3 regions of the Streptomyces sp. NPDC107559 genome follow, and region 1 is predicted to be linked to each of the others. Evidence: riboswitches for the same ligand, from Rfam matches in the RefSeq annotation. Region 1 holds a riboswitch; each other region holds the start of a gene.
What was found. A riboswitch is a leader RNA that binds a small molecule or an ion and turns the genes downstream of it on or off. The one in region 1 is predicted to bind cyclic di-AMP.
Positions count from the first base shown of each region.

Region 2: linked by a shared signal. The riboswitch ahead of ACZ7OY_RS18695 (C40 family peptidase) and the one ahead of ACZ7OY_RS16755 (transglycosylase family protein) in region 1 are both predicted to bind cyclic di-AMP.
Region 3: linked by a shared signal. The riboswitch ahead of ACZ7OY_RS27020 (C40 family peptidase) and the one ahead of ACZ7OY_RS16755 (transglycosylase family protein) in region 1 are both predicted to bind cyclic di-AMP.

Region 1 covers NZ_JBVKBD010000004.1:482,374-488,138, forward strand. Annotated here, with positions in the region: gene ACZ7OY_RS16750 (transglycosylase family protein) at 91-939, shown strand; cyclic di-AMP (ydaO/yuaA leader) riboswitch at 1,285-1,453, shown strand; gene ACZ7OY_RS16755 (transglycosylase family protein) at 1,457-2,119, shown strand; gene eno (phosphopyruvate hydratase) at 2,437-3,723, shown strand; gene ACZ7OY_RS16765 (FtsB family cell division protein) at 3,850-4,326, shown strand; gene ACZ7OY_RS16770 (DUF501 domain-containing protein) at 4,356-4,904, shown strand; gene ACZ7OY_RS16775 (Ppx/GppA phosphatase family protein) at 4,901-5,765, shown strand, end outside.
Region 2 covers NZ_JBVKBD010000005.1:343,323-349,087, forward strand. Annotated here, with positions in the region: gene ACZ7OY_RS18675 (hypothetical protein) at 1-262, opposite strand, end outside; gene ACZ7OY_RS18680 (C40 family peptidase) at 488-1,558, opposite strand; gene ACZ7OY_RS18685 (hypothetical protein) at 2,043-2,396, shown strand; gene ACZ7OY_RS18690 (SLAC1 family transporter) at 2,374-3,369, opposite strand; gene ACZ7OY_RS18695 (C40 family peptidase) at 3,516-4,703, opposite strand; cyclic di-AMP (ydaO/yuaA leader) riboswitch at 4,712-4,882, opposite strand; gene pcrA (DNA helicase PcrA) at 5,240-5,765, shown strand, end outside.
Region 3 covers NZ_JBVKBD010000010.1:651-6,415, reverse strand. Annotated here, with positions in the region: gene ACZ7OY_RS27025 (DUF1996 domain-containing protein) at 1-1,037, shown strand, start outside; gene ACZ7OY_RS27020 (C40 family peptidase) at 1,211-3,070, opposite strand; cyclic di-AMP (ydaO/yuaA leader) riboswitch at 3,079-3,253, opposite strand; gene ACZ7OY_RS27015 (transaminase) at 3,583-4,932, shown strand; gene ACZ7OY_RS27010 (Lrp/AsnC family transcriptional regulator) at 4,987-5,427, shown strand; partial or broken gene ACZ7OY_RS27005 (RNA-guided endonuclease InsQ/TnpB family protein) at 5,539-5,765, shown strand, end outside.

The DNA.
Region 1 (5,765 bases):
GACAAGTGATCGTGTGCCGATACGTTCAATCATCAACACGGCGCAGCCTCACGCCGTGTCGGTCACTGCTGTCGCACGAAAGGTTTCCGCATGCTCTCCGGAAACGGTCGTCACCGTCGTCCCCGCCAGGCTCCGGCACTGCTCGTCGCGGCAGGAGTGGCAGGTTCCGCCATCGCCATCCCGCTTCTGGGCGCGGGCGGCGCGAGCGCGGCCGAGGGCAGCACCTGGGACCAGGTCGCGCAGTGCGAGACCGGCGGCTCCTGGAGCGCCGAGAGCGGTGACGGGCACTTCGGTGGCCTGCATCTGACCCAGGCGGACTGGGAGCAGTACGGCGGTCTCGACTACGCCGCCAGGGCCGATCTGGCCAGCCGGTCCCAGCAGATAGCCGTCGCCGAGAAGATCCTCGCCGCCCAGGGCGCCGGTGCCTGGTCCACGTGCGGGCTGACCTCGGGGCTCGCCCAGGACTCCGCGACGTCCGTCGTCGACACGGGTGTGGCGGGCGACTCGGCGAGCGACGCGTCCGACGCGAGCGGTTCGACCTCGGTGTCGGACGTGCTCGGTCTGCCCGACTCCTCCGCCGGAGCCTCCACCGACCCGTCCTCGACGCCCGCCGCCGGTACCGCGTCCGCCGACCCCTCCGCCCTGCCTTCCGGCACGGCCTCCACCGCCGCGCCCTCCGCGAGCGCGACGGACAAGACGGACAATAGTGCGGATACCGCCACGAGTGGCGCTCAAGGCGACGATTCCTCCGCAGGCGATGCAGAGGTGGACAATTCCGCCAACTCCCGGCAGGCCATCGGCGCTTCGGGCCTGGTCGACACGGGTGACCTGACCGGCACCGGCCGCCACCGTGGCGCCAGCGCCGACGAGGACACGTCCTCCGTCGACGCCGACCTGTCCTTCATCGGCCGGCACGCCTCGACCGCCTACGGTTCCTGACCCGCTCGCCGGGGTGGTCCGCCACCCCCGGACCGGCCCTCCGCATTCCCGCGACGGACGGCGCCTGCTCCGCATGGTGAGCAGGAGGCGAGTGGTGCCGGCCGGGACCGTGTCTTCCCCGGTCAGGCCGGGGAGGCACCTGTCTAAACGGGCGTAAAGCGGCGAGAGTTGACGTCCCGTTTCACCGCTAAATGTCCGTTTTGGTGAAACTGTGGGATGAGTCTCAGAAGCCCTGATCGTCTTTGGAAATAACCGGATCGCCTGCCTACGGTCGAGACCGCTCGCCACAGCGGGCACCGGCCGCCGCAACGCCGAATCCTGCCAGCGGCTGCCCGGGAACATTCGTCGCGTCAAGCGCCGTCGGCAGGAGCGGGGGACCCAAGGTAAGCGCCGGGCCCAGCGGTTGAAGCTGGTGCCGGCTCGGGGTGAAGCCGCGTCCCGTGAGGGGCGTGGCCGGGCAACTCAACCGGCCCGAACCCGACAGCTCACCTCGCAGGCGTCGGTGAGGGGATCCACCATGCTGTTTTCCGGTAAGGGCACGCACCGCCGCCCGTCCAAGGCCACCCGCATCGCCGCGCTCGCCGGTGTCGCCGGTGTCGCCATCGCCGCCCCGCTGTTCGCGGCCGGCAACGCCTCCGCCGCCACCGCCGCCGAGTGGGACACCGTCGCCCAGTGCGAGTCCGGCGGCAACTGGGCCATCAACACCGGCAACGGCTACTACGGCGGTGTCCAGTTCTCCGCCTCCACCTGGGCTGCGTACGGCGGCAAGCAGTACGCCTCGCAGGCCAACCTGGCCACCAAGGCCCAGCAGATCACCATCGCCGAGAAGGTCCTCGCCTCCCAGGGCAAGGGTGCCTGGCCGGTCTGCGGCAAGGGTCTGTCCCGCACCCCCTACGCCGCTGCCGCCCCCGCGCCGAGCACCGCCACCCGCTCGACCGAGACGCAGACCGCCTCCCGCTCCGCCGAGCGCCCGGCCGTCGCGCAGACCGTCACCACCCCGGCCGGCCAGAAGGTCGCCAAGGGTGACGGCGAGTACAAGGTCGTCAAGGGTGACACGCTCAGCAGCATCGCCCAGAAGCACCAGGTCAAGGGTGGCTGGCAGGCGCTGTTCAAGCTGAACAAGGGTGTCGTCGCCAACGCCGACGTCATCTACCCGGGCCAGCAGCTGCACCTGAAGTGACAGCGCGCTCGTAGCTGAACCACGGCGGCCTCCCAGCCGTGTCCTTCATTGTGGAGGCCACGTGAGGGCCGCCCCCCGTCCCCACGGGCTCCCCGTCCCGGTGCGTTCTTCCCCCGTACGCACCGGGACGGGGTTTTTTGTCGAACCGGCTTTGTTCCGTTCGGAAACAATTTACTCTCGGTTCCGTCCATGACGCGGTCAACGACCGGTTGATCGCCCCGGGACGGTTAGGCTCAGTCCCGCGCGGCCACCACAGGCCTGCGCATCACCACCGGGCTCTCCGGCCCGGCGTAGCTTGCGTCACATCCCAGAAGGAGATGCTCGTGCCGTCCATCGACGTCGTCGTAGCCCGGGAAATCCTGGACTCCCGAGGCAACCCCACGGTCGAGGTCGAGGTCGGCCTCGACGACGGCAGCACGGGTCGTGCCGCCGTCCCGTCCGGCGCCTCCACCGGTGCCTTCGAGGCCATCGAGCTCCGTGACGGTGACCCCAACCGTTACCAGGGCAAGGGTGTCGAGAAGGCCGTCCTCGCCGTCATCGAGCAGATCGGTCCGGAGCTCGTCGGCTACGACGCCACCGAGCAGCGCCTGATCGACCAGGCGATGTTCGACCTGGACGCCACCGACAACAAGGGCTCGCTCGGCGCGAACGCCATCCTCGGCGTCTCCCTCGCCGTCGCGCACGCCGCCTCCGAGGCGTCCGACCTCCCGCTCTTCCGTTACCTGGGCGGCCCGAACGCGCACCTGCTGCCCGTTCCGATGATGAACATCCTGAACGGCGGCTCGCACGCCGACTCCAACGTGGACATCCAGGAGTTCATGATCGCCCCGATCGGCGCGGAGACCTTCTCCGAGGCGCTGCGCTGGGGCGCCGAGGTCTACCACACCCTCAAGAAGGTGCTGAAGACCAAGGGCCTGTCCACCGGTCTCGGCGACGAGGGCGGCTTCGCCCCGAACCTGGAGTCCAACCGCGCCGCCCTCGACCTCATCGTCGAGGCCATCAAGGAGGCCGGTTACACCCCCGGCGAGCAGATCGCCCTCGCCCTCGACGTCGCCGCCTCCGAGTTCTACAAGGACGGCGTCTACACCTTCGAGGGCAAGGAGCGCACCGCCGCCGAGATGACCGAGTACTACGCCGAGCTCGTGGCGGCGTACCCGCTGGTCTCCATCGAGGACCCGCTGTTCGAGGACGACTGGGCCGGCTGGAAGATCATCACCGACCAGCTGGGCGACAAGGTCCAGATCGTCGGCGACGACCTCTTCGTCACCAACCCGGAGCGCCTGGCCCGCGGCATCGAGGAGGGCTCCGCCAACGCCCTGCTCGTCAAGGTCAACCAGATCGGTTCGCTGACCGAGACCCTGGACGCCGTCGAGCTCGCCCAGCGCAACGGCTTCAAGTGCATGATGTCCCACCGCTCCGGCGAGACCGAGGACGTCACCATCGCCGACCTCGCGGTCGCCGTGAACTGCGGCCAGATCAAGACCGGCGCCCCGGCCCGCTCGGACCGCGTCGCCAAGTACAACCAGCTGCTGCGCATCGAGGAGATCCTCGACGACGCCGCGGTGTACGCCGGCCGCAGCGCCTTCCCGCGCTTCAAGGGCTGAGCCGTACAGGGTCAAGCCTGAGCCAGTCGTACGTACGTCCCCGTACCCGGTCCCGTACCGTGTCCGGGGACGTACGCGTGTGACGGCGCGGGTGACAACGGGTGCGAAGGGGAGGCGAAGAGCCAGATGGCCGTGAAGGACCGGGACCGTTTCTCCACCGCGACCAGGCTGCGGGCGCTCGGCGAGCAGACCGCGGCCCGCGTCTACCGCTCCCAGACCAGACGCCAGGCCCGCCGCTCCCGGCTCACCGGCCGGGCCGCGCTGCTCGCCCTCGTGCTGTGCTCGCTGGTCGTGGCCCTCGCCTACCCCATAAGGCAGTACGTCTCGCAGCGCGCCGAGATCGCCGACATGGAGCGGCAGAAGCAGCAGGCCAGGGAGCGCGTGGAGGAACTGCGCGACCTCAAGGCACGCTGGCAGGACGACGCGTACGCCGAGCAGCAGATCCGGCAGCGGCTGCACTACGTGATGCCCGGCGAGACCGGTTACGTGGTGATCGACCCGGACGCGGTCAAGCAGTCGCGGGCCGCCCGCGGGGCGGCGCGCCGCCCCTGGTACTCGAACGTCTGGGACGGAGTCGACAAGTCCGACGCCTCCGACCGATGACGGATAGCAGAAAGACAAGCTCAGGACAGATGGAAACGCCCCCGCCGACCACTCCTCGCACCGAGCCCACCGACGCGGACGTCGAGGCCTTCAAGCAGCAGCTCGGGCGGCCGCCGCGCGGGCTGCGCGCCATCGCGCACCGGTGCCCCTGCGGCCAGCCGGACGTCGTGGAGACGGCCCCCCGGCTGCCCGACGGCACGCCCTTCCCGACGCTGTACTACCTGACGTGCCCGAAGGCGAACTCCGCGATCGGCACGCTGGAGGCGAACGGCGTGATGAAGGAGATGACCGACCGGCTCGCGACCGACCCCGAACTGGCCGCCGCCTACCGCGGCGCGCACGAGGACTACATCCGCCGGCGCGACGAGATCGAGGAGCTGACGGGCTTCCCGAGCGCCGGCGGCATGCCGGACCGGGTGAAGTGCCTGCATGTCCTGGTCGCGCACTCGCTGGCGGCCGGTCCGGGCGTGAACCCGCTCGGCGACGAGGCGCTCGCGATGCTGCCGGAGTGGTGGCGCAAGGGCGCCTGTGTCGTCCCGGCCGGGGAGTGCGGGAAGTCCGCGGAGGGCGACCAGTGACCCGGGTGGCCGCGATCGACTGCGGCACGAACTCCATCCGGCTGCTGGTGGCCGACGCCGACCCCGAGACGGGCGAACTCGTCGACCTGGACCGCCGGATGACCATCGTCCGGCTCGGCCAGGGTGTGGACCGCACCGGCCGGCTCGCCCCCGAGGCGCTGGCGCGCACCTTCGCCGCCTGCCGTGAATACGCGGACGTCATCAAGGAGTTCGGTGCCGAGCGGCTGCGCTTCGTCGCCACCTCCGCCTCCCGGGACGCCGAGAACCGGGACGAGTTCGTGCGCGGGGTGCTGGACATCCTCGGCGTCGAGCCCGAGGTCATCTCCGGCGACCAGGAGGCCGCGTTCTCCTTCACCGGCGCCACCAAGGAGCTGATGGGCCGTGAGGACCTGGCCCGGCCCTATCTGGTGGTGGACATCGGCGGCGGCTCGACCGAGTTCGTCGTCGGCGGCGAGCAGGTGGACGCCGCGCGCTCGGTCGACGTCGGCTGCGTACGGATGACCGAACGGCATCTGGTCGTGGACGGGGAGATCACCGACCCGCCGACGGCCGGTCAGATCGCGGCGATGCGCGCCGACATCGAGGCGGCCCTAGACCTCGCCGAGCGGACGGTCCCGCTGCGCCGGGCGCACACCCTGGTCGGTCTCGCCGGTTCCGTCACCACCGTGTCGGCGATCGCGCAGGACCTGCCCGCCTACGACTCGGCGGCCATCCATCACTCCCGGGTCTCCCACGACCGGGTCCGCGAGATCACCGACCGGCTGCTGCGCTCCGCGCACGCCGAGCGCGCGGCGATCCCCTCGATGCACCCGGGCCGGGTCGACGTGATCGGGGCGGGCGCCCTCGTGCTGCTCTCGATCA
Region 2 (5,765 bases), on a different contig from region 1:
GGCCGAGGAGCACGAAGAGGGGAGCGAGGACAAGGCCCGTCGCGTCCGCCTCCTGCCGCTGCTGGAGTGGCAGCACCAGCAGCGACCAGCCGATGACCGCCGCGAGCGCCAGCAGCCACAGCAGCAGGACCCGGTGCACCCCGAGACTGTGCCCCCGCAGTTCCTCCAGCGCCCGCCACCGGTCGGCCAGCAGCGCCCCGCGGTCCGGCCAGGTCCGGTCGTGGGGCGGCGGTGGGGGAGGCGGCAGCATGGACCCGGGCATCGGGACCCTCTCGGACGGCGCCTGGACGACGGCGCGACGGCGGACGGTGTACGGGCGGCTGCACACTGCCGCTCCGCGCGCCGACGCTACCGTGCGGTGGTGCACTTGATCGTTCAGGCGCCGCCCGGCCCGGTCTCTTTCCGGCCGTCCCCGCGCGGTTCCTGACCGCCTCCGGGCGCGCCGGGCGCTTCGTGTCCGTCCCTCGTGGCCCGTCCGCCGGGGCCCTCACACGACCCGGGTCGCCCCCGCGAACGGCATCTCGTCGATGGGCGCGAGCCGCACCGGCGCCGAGGGGTTGGGGGCGTGGATCATCTGGCCGTCGCCGACGTAGATGCCGACGTGGGTGATGCCCGAGTAGAAGAACACCAGGTCGCCCGGGAGCAGTTCGGAGCGGGAGATCCGTCGGCCCGCACCGATCTGGGTGTACGTCGTGCGGGGCAGCGAGACTCCGGCGGCGCGGTACGCGGCCTGGGCGAGCCCCGAGCAGTCGAAGGCGTCCGGTCCCGTGGCGCCCCACACATAGGGGCTGCCGAGCTTGGAGTAGGCGTAGGCGACGGCGTCCGCCGCCCGGGAGTCCGGGGCCGCGGACGTGGCGGCGCCCGGCGCCTGGAGGCCGACGCGGCCGGCCGCCGTCCCCCGCGAGGCCCGGGCCGTGGTGGCGCCGGCGCCGAGCGCCTGCGCACGCTCGGCGGCCGGCAGCCGGGCCAGCAGCTGCCGTGCCGCGGCCAGCTTCCCGGTGATCGTCCGCTTCTCGCGCCGCAGTTCCGCCTGCCGTGCCTCGAGCGAGGTCAGCTGGAGGCGGGCGGCCCCGCGCAGCTGCTCGATCTCGCGCAGCTCCCCGCGGACCCGGGCGACGGCGCCCGCCTGCCGGTCGCCCGCCCGTTCGGCGAAGGCGGCGCCTTCGAGGTACCGGTCGGGGTCGTCGGAGAGCGCGAGTTGCAGCGCGGGATCCATGCCGCCGGCGCGGTACTGGGCGGCGGCTATCGAACCCAGGGCGTCCCGCGCCGAGTTGAGCCGGTCCTCGCGGCGGGCCGCCTCGTCCCGCAGGGTCTCCAGGCGTTTCTCGGCGGCCTGTGCCTTCTCGTGCGCGCCGTCGTACTTCTGGGTGGCGGCCTCGGCCTCCTGGTACAGCTTGTCCACCTTGGCCCTGACCTGCCCCGGCGTCAGATTCGGCTCGGCGTGACCGGTCCCGTCGAAGACGGTCGCGGTCGCCGCGCCCGCGAGGGCGAGCGTGGCGGCGGTACGGACCGTATTGCCGCTGAGCGAGCGCGGACGGGGTTTTCGGTGCGCTGCCACGTGGCCTTGCACGTCCTTTCGTACGACCGCCTGTCCCGGGCCGGCCGCCGGGCGGACGCACGGCCGCCAGGGGAGCGGAGGTACGGCCGCCCGGGGGCGGTCCACGCGTCCGGCGGCGGCCACACACAGGGGGAGCGGGCCGCCGCCGGACTTTCTCGGCGGTGGTGGCCGACTGCCGCCCCTGGTCCGGACGGCGGTGGGGAGCCGGTCACCTGGGGGAGGACGCTAAGCCCGTTTATGTCGGGTGGATAACGCCATGTACGGAACTGTCGCGATCGGATCGAATGGCGCCCCCTGGTGACCATGATTGGCATCGGGAGTCGTCGACTTCACGCAGTGTGATGACCGATGGCAGGATTTCCGGCCGCGAGCGGGTTACGCGGTGCTATGGCGCGCATATATGCAGCTGTCACCGAGGCGTGCGGGCGGGGCGGGGCGGGGCGGTGTCCGACGGTACGGGCGCCTCTGGTTAGGCTCCGGCCTCATGGACGTACTCATCCATCTCTTCGTCGGCCTGCACATCATCGGCATCGCCGCGCTCCTCGGCGGCTTCCTCACCCAGATGAAGGCGATGGGCCGCGGCACCGCCCGCTTCGTCCCCGCGATGCTGCACGGCGCGGCGACGATGCTGGTCACCGGTGTGATCCTGGTCGGCCTCAACCAGGCCGACGACCACCCGGTCAACAACATCAAGATCGGCGTGAAACTGGCCCTGCTGATCGTGATCCTCGGTCTCGTCTACGTGAAGCGGGACGAGGAGACGGTCGACAAGAACCTGTTCGGCCTGGTGGGCCTGCTGACCACGGCGAACATCTTCATCGCGGTGCTGTGGACCTGACGTCGGCTCGGGCGGCCGCCGAGACCGCCCGCACGGCCGCCACGGCGACGGCGGCCCACACCGCCACCGCGACCCACAGCAGCACCTCACCGAGCCCCTTCAGCCACGGCACACCGAGCGCCGAGGAGACGGCCGACGCCGCTGCCGCCGACATCCCCATCGGGAACACGGTCGACCAGCGCAGGACGTCGTAGCGCAGCCGCGGCCACCGCAGCTCGGCCGTCAGCAGACAGGCGTAACAGCACAGGTCGAGGACGAGCAGGCCGACGGTCATGACGCGCAGGACGCCACGGTCGTCGTCGTTCCACAGATACAGGCGCGCGCTGTCGGCGGCGAGCAACTGCGCCCCGGCCAGCGCGGAGATGGCGAGCGCCCCGCCGGCCACCCAGTGGTCGCCGGCGCCCTCGACCGTCTGGCGCGGGTCGAAGCGGGCCAGCGCCAGGACGTAGAGCACCAGCCCCAGCCAGAACAGCACCAGCGCCGTATGCGCGAGCCAGGCCGTCGACAGGGCCGCGGCGAGGGTCGCCGCCTGCACCGCGAGCCCCTGGGTGGCCACGCACACGAGGAACACCGCCCCCGGCATCCGGTGCCCCCAGTGCCGCAGAACCACGACGAGCAGCCCCGGCCACAGCACGGCGGCCAGCGCCAGCAGCGCCTCGGCCAGGGTCTGCCACCCCAGCAGCGAGAAACGGGTGCCGAGCACGGTGGTCGCGGCGACCGCGGTGAGCGCCGCCGGCGTGCCCGCCCGGCGCACCCATGCCTCCCGCTCCCACAGCAGCTGGACGGCGAAGCCCGCCGCCAGGGCCAGCCAGGCGGCGCAGGCCGGCACCAGGGCGATCCGGGACAGCACCTCGTACCCCGTCTGCTCCAGTCCGACCGACAGGATGCCGGTCGCCAGCACCACGGCTCCGGTGGCCGGCTCACGCAACGCCCACCGGGCGCGGAGCGGTGGGGTACGGGGGGTGGAGGGCATGCGGTCGATGCTAAGGAGCGCCGCGCGCGGCGCGAGCGGGGCACGCGCGCGGGCGCCCGGAATCACCCGTGGTCGCAGGCGGCTCCGCCCGCTCCCCGGCACCCGCGTGGGGGTGCCGGAGGGCGGACGGGTGCCGGGGCCGGGCGTCAGGCCGGGCGGACCACGCTGTGGATCCCGGACTCGCCGTCGTAGTAGATCGACTCCTCGCGGACGTACGCGCCGGGCTTGGGGGCGTGGATCATCATGCCGTCGCCGATGTAGATGCCGACGTGGCTGACGTCGTCGTAGAAGAAGACCAGGTCACCCGGGCGGGCGTCGGCGAGGGAGACGGTGGTGCCGGCGTTCACCTGGTCGTAGGTGGTGCGCGGCAGGGTGACGCCGGCGGCCTTCCAGGCGGCCTGGGTGAGGCCGGAGCAGTCGTAGGAGCCGGGGCCCGTCGCGCCCCAGACGTACGGCTTGCCGATCTGCGCGCGGGCGAAGGCGAGCGCCTTCTCGGCCCGGGTGCCGACCGTGGAGTCCGCGGACGAGGAGGACGAGGTCGAGGAGGACGAGGTCGAGGAGGAAGAGCCGGACGAGGACGACGAGCCCGATGCCGCGCTCTCCTTCGCCGCCGCAGCGGCCGCTGCCGCCTGCTGCTTCGCCAGCTCCGCCGCCTTGCGCGCGGCCGCCTCCTGCTTCTGCTTCTCGATCGCGGCCAGCCGGGCCTTCTCCTCGGCCGTCAGCTGGGACAGCAGCACGCGCGCGGCGGCGAGCTTCTTCTGGACGGTCGCCTTGGCGGTCTGGAGGTCGTTCTGGGCGTCGGTGAGCGTGTCGAGGCTCTCGGTGGCCTCGCGGCGCTCCTTCATCGTCGCGGCCTGCTCGGTGACGTAGTCGTCGACCGCGCCCTTCTGCCGCGAGGTCAGCCGGCCCATGAGCTGGGCCTGGTCGAAGTAGTCCTGGGGCGAGTCCGCGAGCAGGAAGGTCGCGGTGTCCGGCGCGGTGGCACCGGTCCGGTACTGCGCCGCGGCGAAGGAACCGAGTTCCTCGCGCGCCTCGTTGAGCTTCTGGGTGCGCTGGGCGACGTTGTCGAGCAGGGTGTCGACGTGCTTGCGCTGCTTGGTGGTCTTTTCCTTGGCCGCGTTGTAGTTCTCGGTCGCCGACTCGGCCTGGCGGTACAGGTCGTCGACTTTCTTCTCGACCTCTTCCAGGCTCGGCCGGCCGTCGTCGGCCGAGGGGGCGGCGTGGGCCGTCTGGGACAACAGGGCGATCGAGGTGAGGGCCGCCGTGGCCAGGGCGGGGGTCCGTATGCCTGCTGCGCGCGTGCCTGCGGGACGCGACTTGCGGTGCGACGCCAAGAGAGGCGACTCCTTCCACACTCCGCCTACCGGGTTAGCTGTCGGGTTCGGGCGGATGATCGGAAGGTTTGCCCTACGGCCTGCCCCCGACGGGGATGCGGGCCGATTCACCCCGGTTCTCGGTTGGGTCCCCGGCTCCGGTTGCCCTGCGGGCGTTCCGGACTCGGCGGAGGCCGCGCGGCCCGGCGACGATCGCCGGTGGGGGTCGTGCGGCCCGCCCGGCACGCTAGCCAACTCCTGTGGCCCTTGTGAAGGTTGATGGGCGATATGCCCGATACATTTTCGTGACCTGGGCCCCGGCTGTGACGGGGTGCGGTCGATCCGGCATGGATGCTCAGGCTTGTTGGTGTTCGGACACGTTTTCCGGCTTTGTCGCACCGTGGCGCCCGGGTCGCCGAGGGTGAGGGGGACCCTCCCCGGCCCGGCCACGGAATGTGACGTTCCCCTCCCGGCCCCTCGGTCGGGGCCGTCCGGACGCGGGGATGTTCCCGGGACGGCGGCGGGTTGTCGGTGCGGCGCCCTAGACTCGGAGAGCGATGAGCAGCCTCTTTGACGACAGCTTCCTGGCGGATCTCCAGGCCCCCCGGGCCCATGGGGAGGAGCCCCCGCCTCCGCCCGAGGACGAGCACGTGCCGGAGCCGGTCCCGGACGATCTGTTCGGCGGGAAGTTCGACGTGCCGCCGGACCGGGACGATTACTACCGCGACGGCGCCCCGCGCCCGGTGGTCGACCCGGCCGCCCTCCTGGACGGGCTGAACGACAACCAGCGCGCCGCCGTCGTCCACTCCGGCTCCCCGCTGCTCATCGTGGCCGGCGCCGGCTCCGGCAAGACCCGGGTGCTCACGCACCGCATCGCCCACCTGCTCGGCGAGCGGAACGTGCATCCGGGCCAGATCCTCGCGATCACCTTCACCAACAAGGCCGCGGGCGAGATGAAGGAGCGCGTCGAGCAGCTCGTCGGCCCGCGCGCGAACGCGATGTGGGTGATGACCTTCCACAGCGCGTGCGTGCGCATCCTGCGCCGCGAGAGCAAGCGCCTCGGCTTCACGTCGTCGTTCTCGA
Region 3 (5,765 bases), on a different contig from region 1:
GCCTGGAGGACCGGCAGTTGAAGGACAAGTACCCGCTCTGCCCGAGCGGCAGCGACGTCGTGCGCACGTTCAAGTTCCAGAGCTGCTGGGACGGACGGAACATCGACAGCGCCAACCACCGTACGCACGTGGCGTTCGCCGCCGCCGACGGCTCCTGCCCGAGCGGCTTCCAGGCCATTCCGCAGCTGGTGCAGCGCATCGTGTACGACGTGGACGCGCCCAGCTTGCAGGACGGCGGCCGTACGACCCCGCTGTTCGCGGTGGACTCCTTCCCCGAGAACCTGCACAAGCCGATCACGGACCACGGCGACTTCATCAACGTCTTCGACGAGAAGCTGATGAACGAGATGGTCGACTGCATCAACGGCGGCCGGCAGTGCGGCGTGGGCGCCGAGCCGGGCAACGGCGGCGGCGACAACGGGGCCGGTAACGGCGGCAACGGCGGCGACAACGGCGCGGGCAACGGCGGCGGCAACGGCGACCAGGGCCAGCAGACGCAGACCCCCGAGCCTCCGAAGGACGGGAACGGCGCGCAGGGGCAGACCGGTGGCGACACCGGTAACGGTGGCAACGCCGGTAACGGTGGCAACGCAGGCAACGGTGGCAACGCAGGCAACGGTGGCCAGGCGACCATGGAGCCGCCCGCCGCCACGGCCACCGCCACCCGTCCCGGCAACACCCAGCCCAAGCCCTACTCCTCCCCCTCGGCGACCAACCGCCCGAAGGACGACTCGGGACAGCAGGGTTCGGGCGGCAACGGCTCCGGCCTGGTCACCACCGCCCCCGAAGCCGACGACACGGCAGCCGCCGGATCGGGCTCGACGGGCGGCGCCGAGCAGACCCAGGCCGCGGACGACGGCGGGCAGGCCACCTCCGCCGCGCAGCCGGCCCCCCAGACCGTGCCGCAGACCGAACCGCAGGCGGTCCAGGGCGGTCTCGCCGAGACCGGCGCGCAGCTGTGGCCCGCGGCGCTCGGCGGCGTGCTCGCCATCGCCGGTGTCGTCCTGCTGATCCGCACCAGGCGACGCCCCGTGTGACGACGCCCGGGTGAGCACCCACGGCACGGCGCCCGGACCGGTACCGACGGTCCGGGCGCCGTGCCGATCCATGCCCGGCGTACCGTGCCGCCGTAACGTGCGAACTGCCCGGACGGAATGATCCGTCCGGGCAGTTCGCGGTTCGGGTGGGTCCTCGGTGTGAGTCCCGAGGGTCAGGCGGGCCGTGCCGCGCTGTGGATCGCCGCCTGCCCGGCGAAGAAGATGGACTCCTCGCGGATCAGGGCACCCGGCCCCGGGGCGTGGATCATCGTGCCGGGTCCGGCGCAGACACCGACATGGCTGGTGTCGCCGTGGAAGAAGATGAGATCGCCGGGCTGGAGGTCGGTGAGCGGGATCGCCGAGACCGTGCGGGCCTGGTCGGCCGCCGCGCGGGGGAGCGCGACCCCGGCGGCCCGCCAGGCTGCCTGGGTGAGACTGGAACAGTCGTACGACTCGGGGCCGGTCGCACCCCACAGGCACGGCCTGCCGATCTGGGCGCGCGCGAACTCGAGGGCCTTCGCGGCCTTGCCGCCGTACCCCGCCGGTTCCGGAATGCCGACCGCGACCGGGGCGGGCATGGCGGGGGCAGCAGGCATGGCAGGCATGGCAGGCATGGCGGGTGCCGCGGGCATGGCGGGTGCGGCGAACTGGCCGGTGTTCATCAGGGCGAACTGGCCCGTGTCGGCGGGGTTGCCCGGGTAGGCGGCGACCGCGGGGGCGCTCGGATAACCGGGGCTCACCGGGGCGCTCGGGTACGCGGCGGTCACCGGGGCGCTCGGGTACGCGGCGGTCACAGGGGCGCTCGGGTAGGCCGGGTCGGCAGGGGTGGCCGGGTAGCCGACGTCAGCGGGGGCGCCGAGGTAGGCAGGGCTCGCGGGGGCGCTCGGGTAGCCGGTGGCGACCGGGGCGCTCGGGTAGGCCCCCATGCTCGGGACGGCGCTGAACTGCCCCGTGTCGGCGGGGGGATTGGTGAGACCGGCCTCGAAGGGAAGGCTGAACTGCCCCGTGTCGACGGGGGTGTTCGGATAGGCGGCCACGCTCGGGATGGCGCTGAACTGCCCGGTGTCGGCCGGCGGGTTCGTCACGGCGGCATCGAGGGGGAGGCTGAACTGCCCGGTGGCGATGGGGGTGTTCGGGTATCCCGCGACACTGGGAACGGTGCCGAACTGACCGGTGGCGCCGGGAGCGCTCGGGTACTCGCCGCCTCCGGCGAGCGGGCCGGGGGCGGGCGACGGCTGGGTCAGCCACCCGGTGCCCTCGCCGAACAGCGGGTCCTGCTCCGGGACCGGCCAGCGCGGTGCGGCGGCCGGTGCGCTCTCCGGGGCCGGTGGAGCGGTACGCAGGGCGACCTGCCGGGTCAGCAGCCTCCGGGCCTGGGTGAGCTTCTCCTGGTTCTGCCCCTTGGCCGACCGCCGCGCGATCTGCCGTGCCGCGGTGTCAGCCACAGGCGTGGCCGCAGGCACGGGTGCGGGCGTGACCGCGAGAGCAGGCGTCACCGTGGGTGCGGCCGCGGGCGGTCCGGCCGGGAGCGCGGAAGGGGCGGCGGGCAGAGCCGGGAAGGCGTCCCGTGGGCGCTCCGGCGCGGCCGGGAGCGCGGCGATGGGCGCGACGGGCCCGGCGGTGAGCTCCGGGGCGCGCCGGGCGGGAGCCTCAAGTTCGGGGCGAGGGGCCGGAATGGCGGCCGGGAGCTCCGGCGCGGGCGCCGGTGCGGGACGGGCCGACGGGGCGGGCATCCGGTCGGCGGGCAGCACGGCCGCGACGATCGGGCCCACGTTGGCGCGCGCTCCGTCGAACCACTTCCGGGCGACGGCGTCGAGGGCGGGGTCGGACGGCTTGCGCTGGGCGGGACGCGCCGGGCGGCCGGTCCTGCGGTCGCCGACCGACATCGCGCGGGTGGCGTTGTAGGTCCCCGAGTCGGTCTCCGCGCGGTCGTAGAGGGTGTTGATCCGCTGCCGGATCTCCTCGCCGCTGACCGCGTCCGACATACCGGGGAGGCCGAGACCTTCGGGGCGCTTGTCGCGTCCTGGCGCCATCGGCGACGTACTCCTTCCGTGCTCCGCCTACCGAGTTAGCTGTCGGGTTCGGGCGGAGGTTCCGGAAGGCGTGCCCTACGGCCCTTGCCCCGCAGGGCGGTTGGGCCGATTCACCCCAAAGGATCGGTTGGGTCCCCGGCTCCGGCGGCCGCAGTGGTTCACCGGACTCGGCGGAGGCAGCGCGGCCCGGCGGGATTCGCCGGAGGAACCGAGCGGCCTGGCGCCAACTTAGCTAATTTGTGCGGCTCGTGTGAAGGTTGAAGTGCGGTATGTCCGATACGTATTGTGACCTTCATTTCCCTCCGTCGCGCTCCGGGCCGGAGGCGAGAGGGGTGGGGGTGGGGCGGCGGCCGTCGCGCTCCGCGCCCTGTTGGCTCGATCGCTTCGCTCGCTTCGATCGGTGCACGTGAATCGATTGTCGTGACGATCGATTCCGTCGTCGAATCTTGAATCGGCATACGATTCAGTCGTACGCTCTGTGTGCTCATCCGCCGTCGCTCTACGAGGTAGTCATGGACCGCACCCGCCTTCAGCACCTCCTGGCCCGCGAGAGCGCCGAGGCCGACCGTCGCAACCCCCGCTCTAAGACCGCCTACGCGCGGTCCGAGCATCTCTTCGGCCGGGTGCCGATGACCTGGATGAACAAGACCGCCGGTGCCTTCCCGCGCTATCTGGACACCGCGCGCGGCGCCAGGGTGACCGACATCGACGGACACGAGTACATCGACTTCTGCCTCGGCGACACCGGCGCGATGGCCGGCCACTCGCCGGCGGTGGTGGCCGAAGCCGTCCGGCACCGTTTCGCCGAGCTGGGCGGCGCGACCGCGATGCTGCCCACCGAGGACGCCGAATGGGTCGGCGCGGAGCTGACCCGCCGCTTCGGGCTCACCCGGTGGAGCTTCTCGCTGACGGCGACGGACGCCAACCGCTGGGCCATCCGGCTCGCCCGCGCCGTCACCGGCCGCTCCAAGATCCTCGTGAACGGCTACAGCTACCACGGCAGCGTCGACGAGTCGCTCATCGTCGTCGGGCCCGACGGCCTGGGCGCCGCTCGGCCCGGAAACGTCGGTGCACCCTGCGACGTCACGCTGACCAGCAGGGTCGCCGAGTTCAACGATCTGGAGCGGCTGGAGCGCGAACTCGCCCACGGCGACGTCGCCGCCGTCCTGATGGAGCCCGCGCTGACCAACATCGGCATCGTGCTCCCCGAACCCGGCTACCTGGCCGGGGTCCGCGCCCTGACCCGGCAGTACGGCACCCTCCTCATCAACGACGAGACGCACACCTTCTCCGCCGGTCCGGGCGGCTGCACCGCGGCCTGGGACCTGGAACCGGACGTCCTGACCATCGGCAAGGCGATCGGCGGCGGCATCCCCGCGGGCGCCTACGGCCTCTCCGCCGACCTGGCCGACCGGCTGCTGTCCCGCGCCGATCTCGACCTGGTGGACATGGGCGGCGTCGGCGGCACCCTCGCGGGCAACGCGCTGTCCGTCGCCGCGATGCGCGCCACCCTGGAACACGTCCTCACCGACGACGCCTTCACCCACATGTCCGAGCTGTCCGAGCGCTTCGAGGCAGGGGTGCGCGCGGGCATCGCCGCCCACGGTCTGCCCTGGTCCGTCAGCCGCCTCGGGGCACGCACCGAGTATCGCTTCGCCGACCCGGCCCCGCGCACCGGCGCCGAGTCCGCGGCGGCCGGCGACACCGAGCTGGAGGACTTCCTCCACCTCTATCTCGCCAACCGCGGCATCCTGCTGACCCCGTTCCACAACATGGCGCTCATGTGCCCCGACACCACGGAGCAGGACGTGGACACCCACACCGGGCTGTTCGCCGCCGCCCTCGCCGAACTCGTCGGCTGACGTGCGCCGATAGGGTGGGCGCGAGCCGCCGGGAAGGAAAGGGGACCAGCAGACGTGGACGAGATCGACCGGGCCATCCTGCGGGAACTTCAGACCGACGGGCGTATCGCGTACGCCGACCTCGGCCCCAAGGTCGGCCTGTCCGCCTCCGCCGCCCGGCAGCGGCTGCAACGCCTGCTGGACTCCCGGGCCGTCCAGGTAGTCGGCGTGACCGACCCGATGGCCATGGGCGGCCAGGCCATGGCACTGCTCGGCATCGGCGTGGACGGCGACCCGCGCACGGTCGCCGACGCGCTCGCGGAACGGCCCGAGGTGGTCTACTCCGTACTCACCTCGGGCGGGTTCGACCTGTTCGCCGAGGTGGTCACGCCCGGCCCGAAGGACCTCCTGGACTTCGTCAACGACGTCGTCAGGCCGATCGACGGAGTCCGGCAGGTGCAGTCCTTCCCGTACTTCGGGATCCACACCCACCGGTTCCTGTGGGACGTCGGCTGACGGGCTGGGCTCGGCGCAAGCCTCGTCCTTCAGGGCAGGGTAAGTCGGAATGGTCCGCAGGGCGAGGCTGTCCAGGCCGGTGTTGTCAGTGCCGGGCAGTAGTTTGTTCACATGCAGCTCCGGTACAACTTCCGCGTGTACCCCGAGCCCGCACAGCGTGATGCGCTGGCCAGGGCGTTCGGGTGTGCCCGCGTGGTCTTCAACGACGGCCTTCGGGCCCGTCGGGAAGCACACGCGGCGGGGCTGCCGTATATCAAGGACACCGACCTTCAAAAGCAGGTCATCACTGCCGCCAAGCGCACCGGGGAACGCGTGTGGCTGTCCGAGGTGTCGTCGGT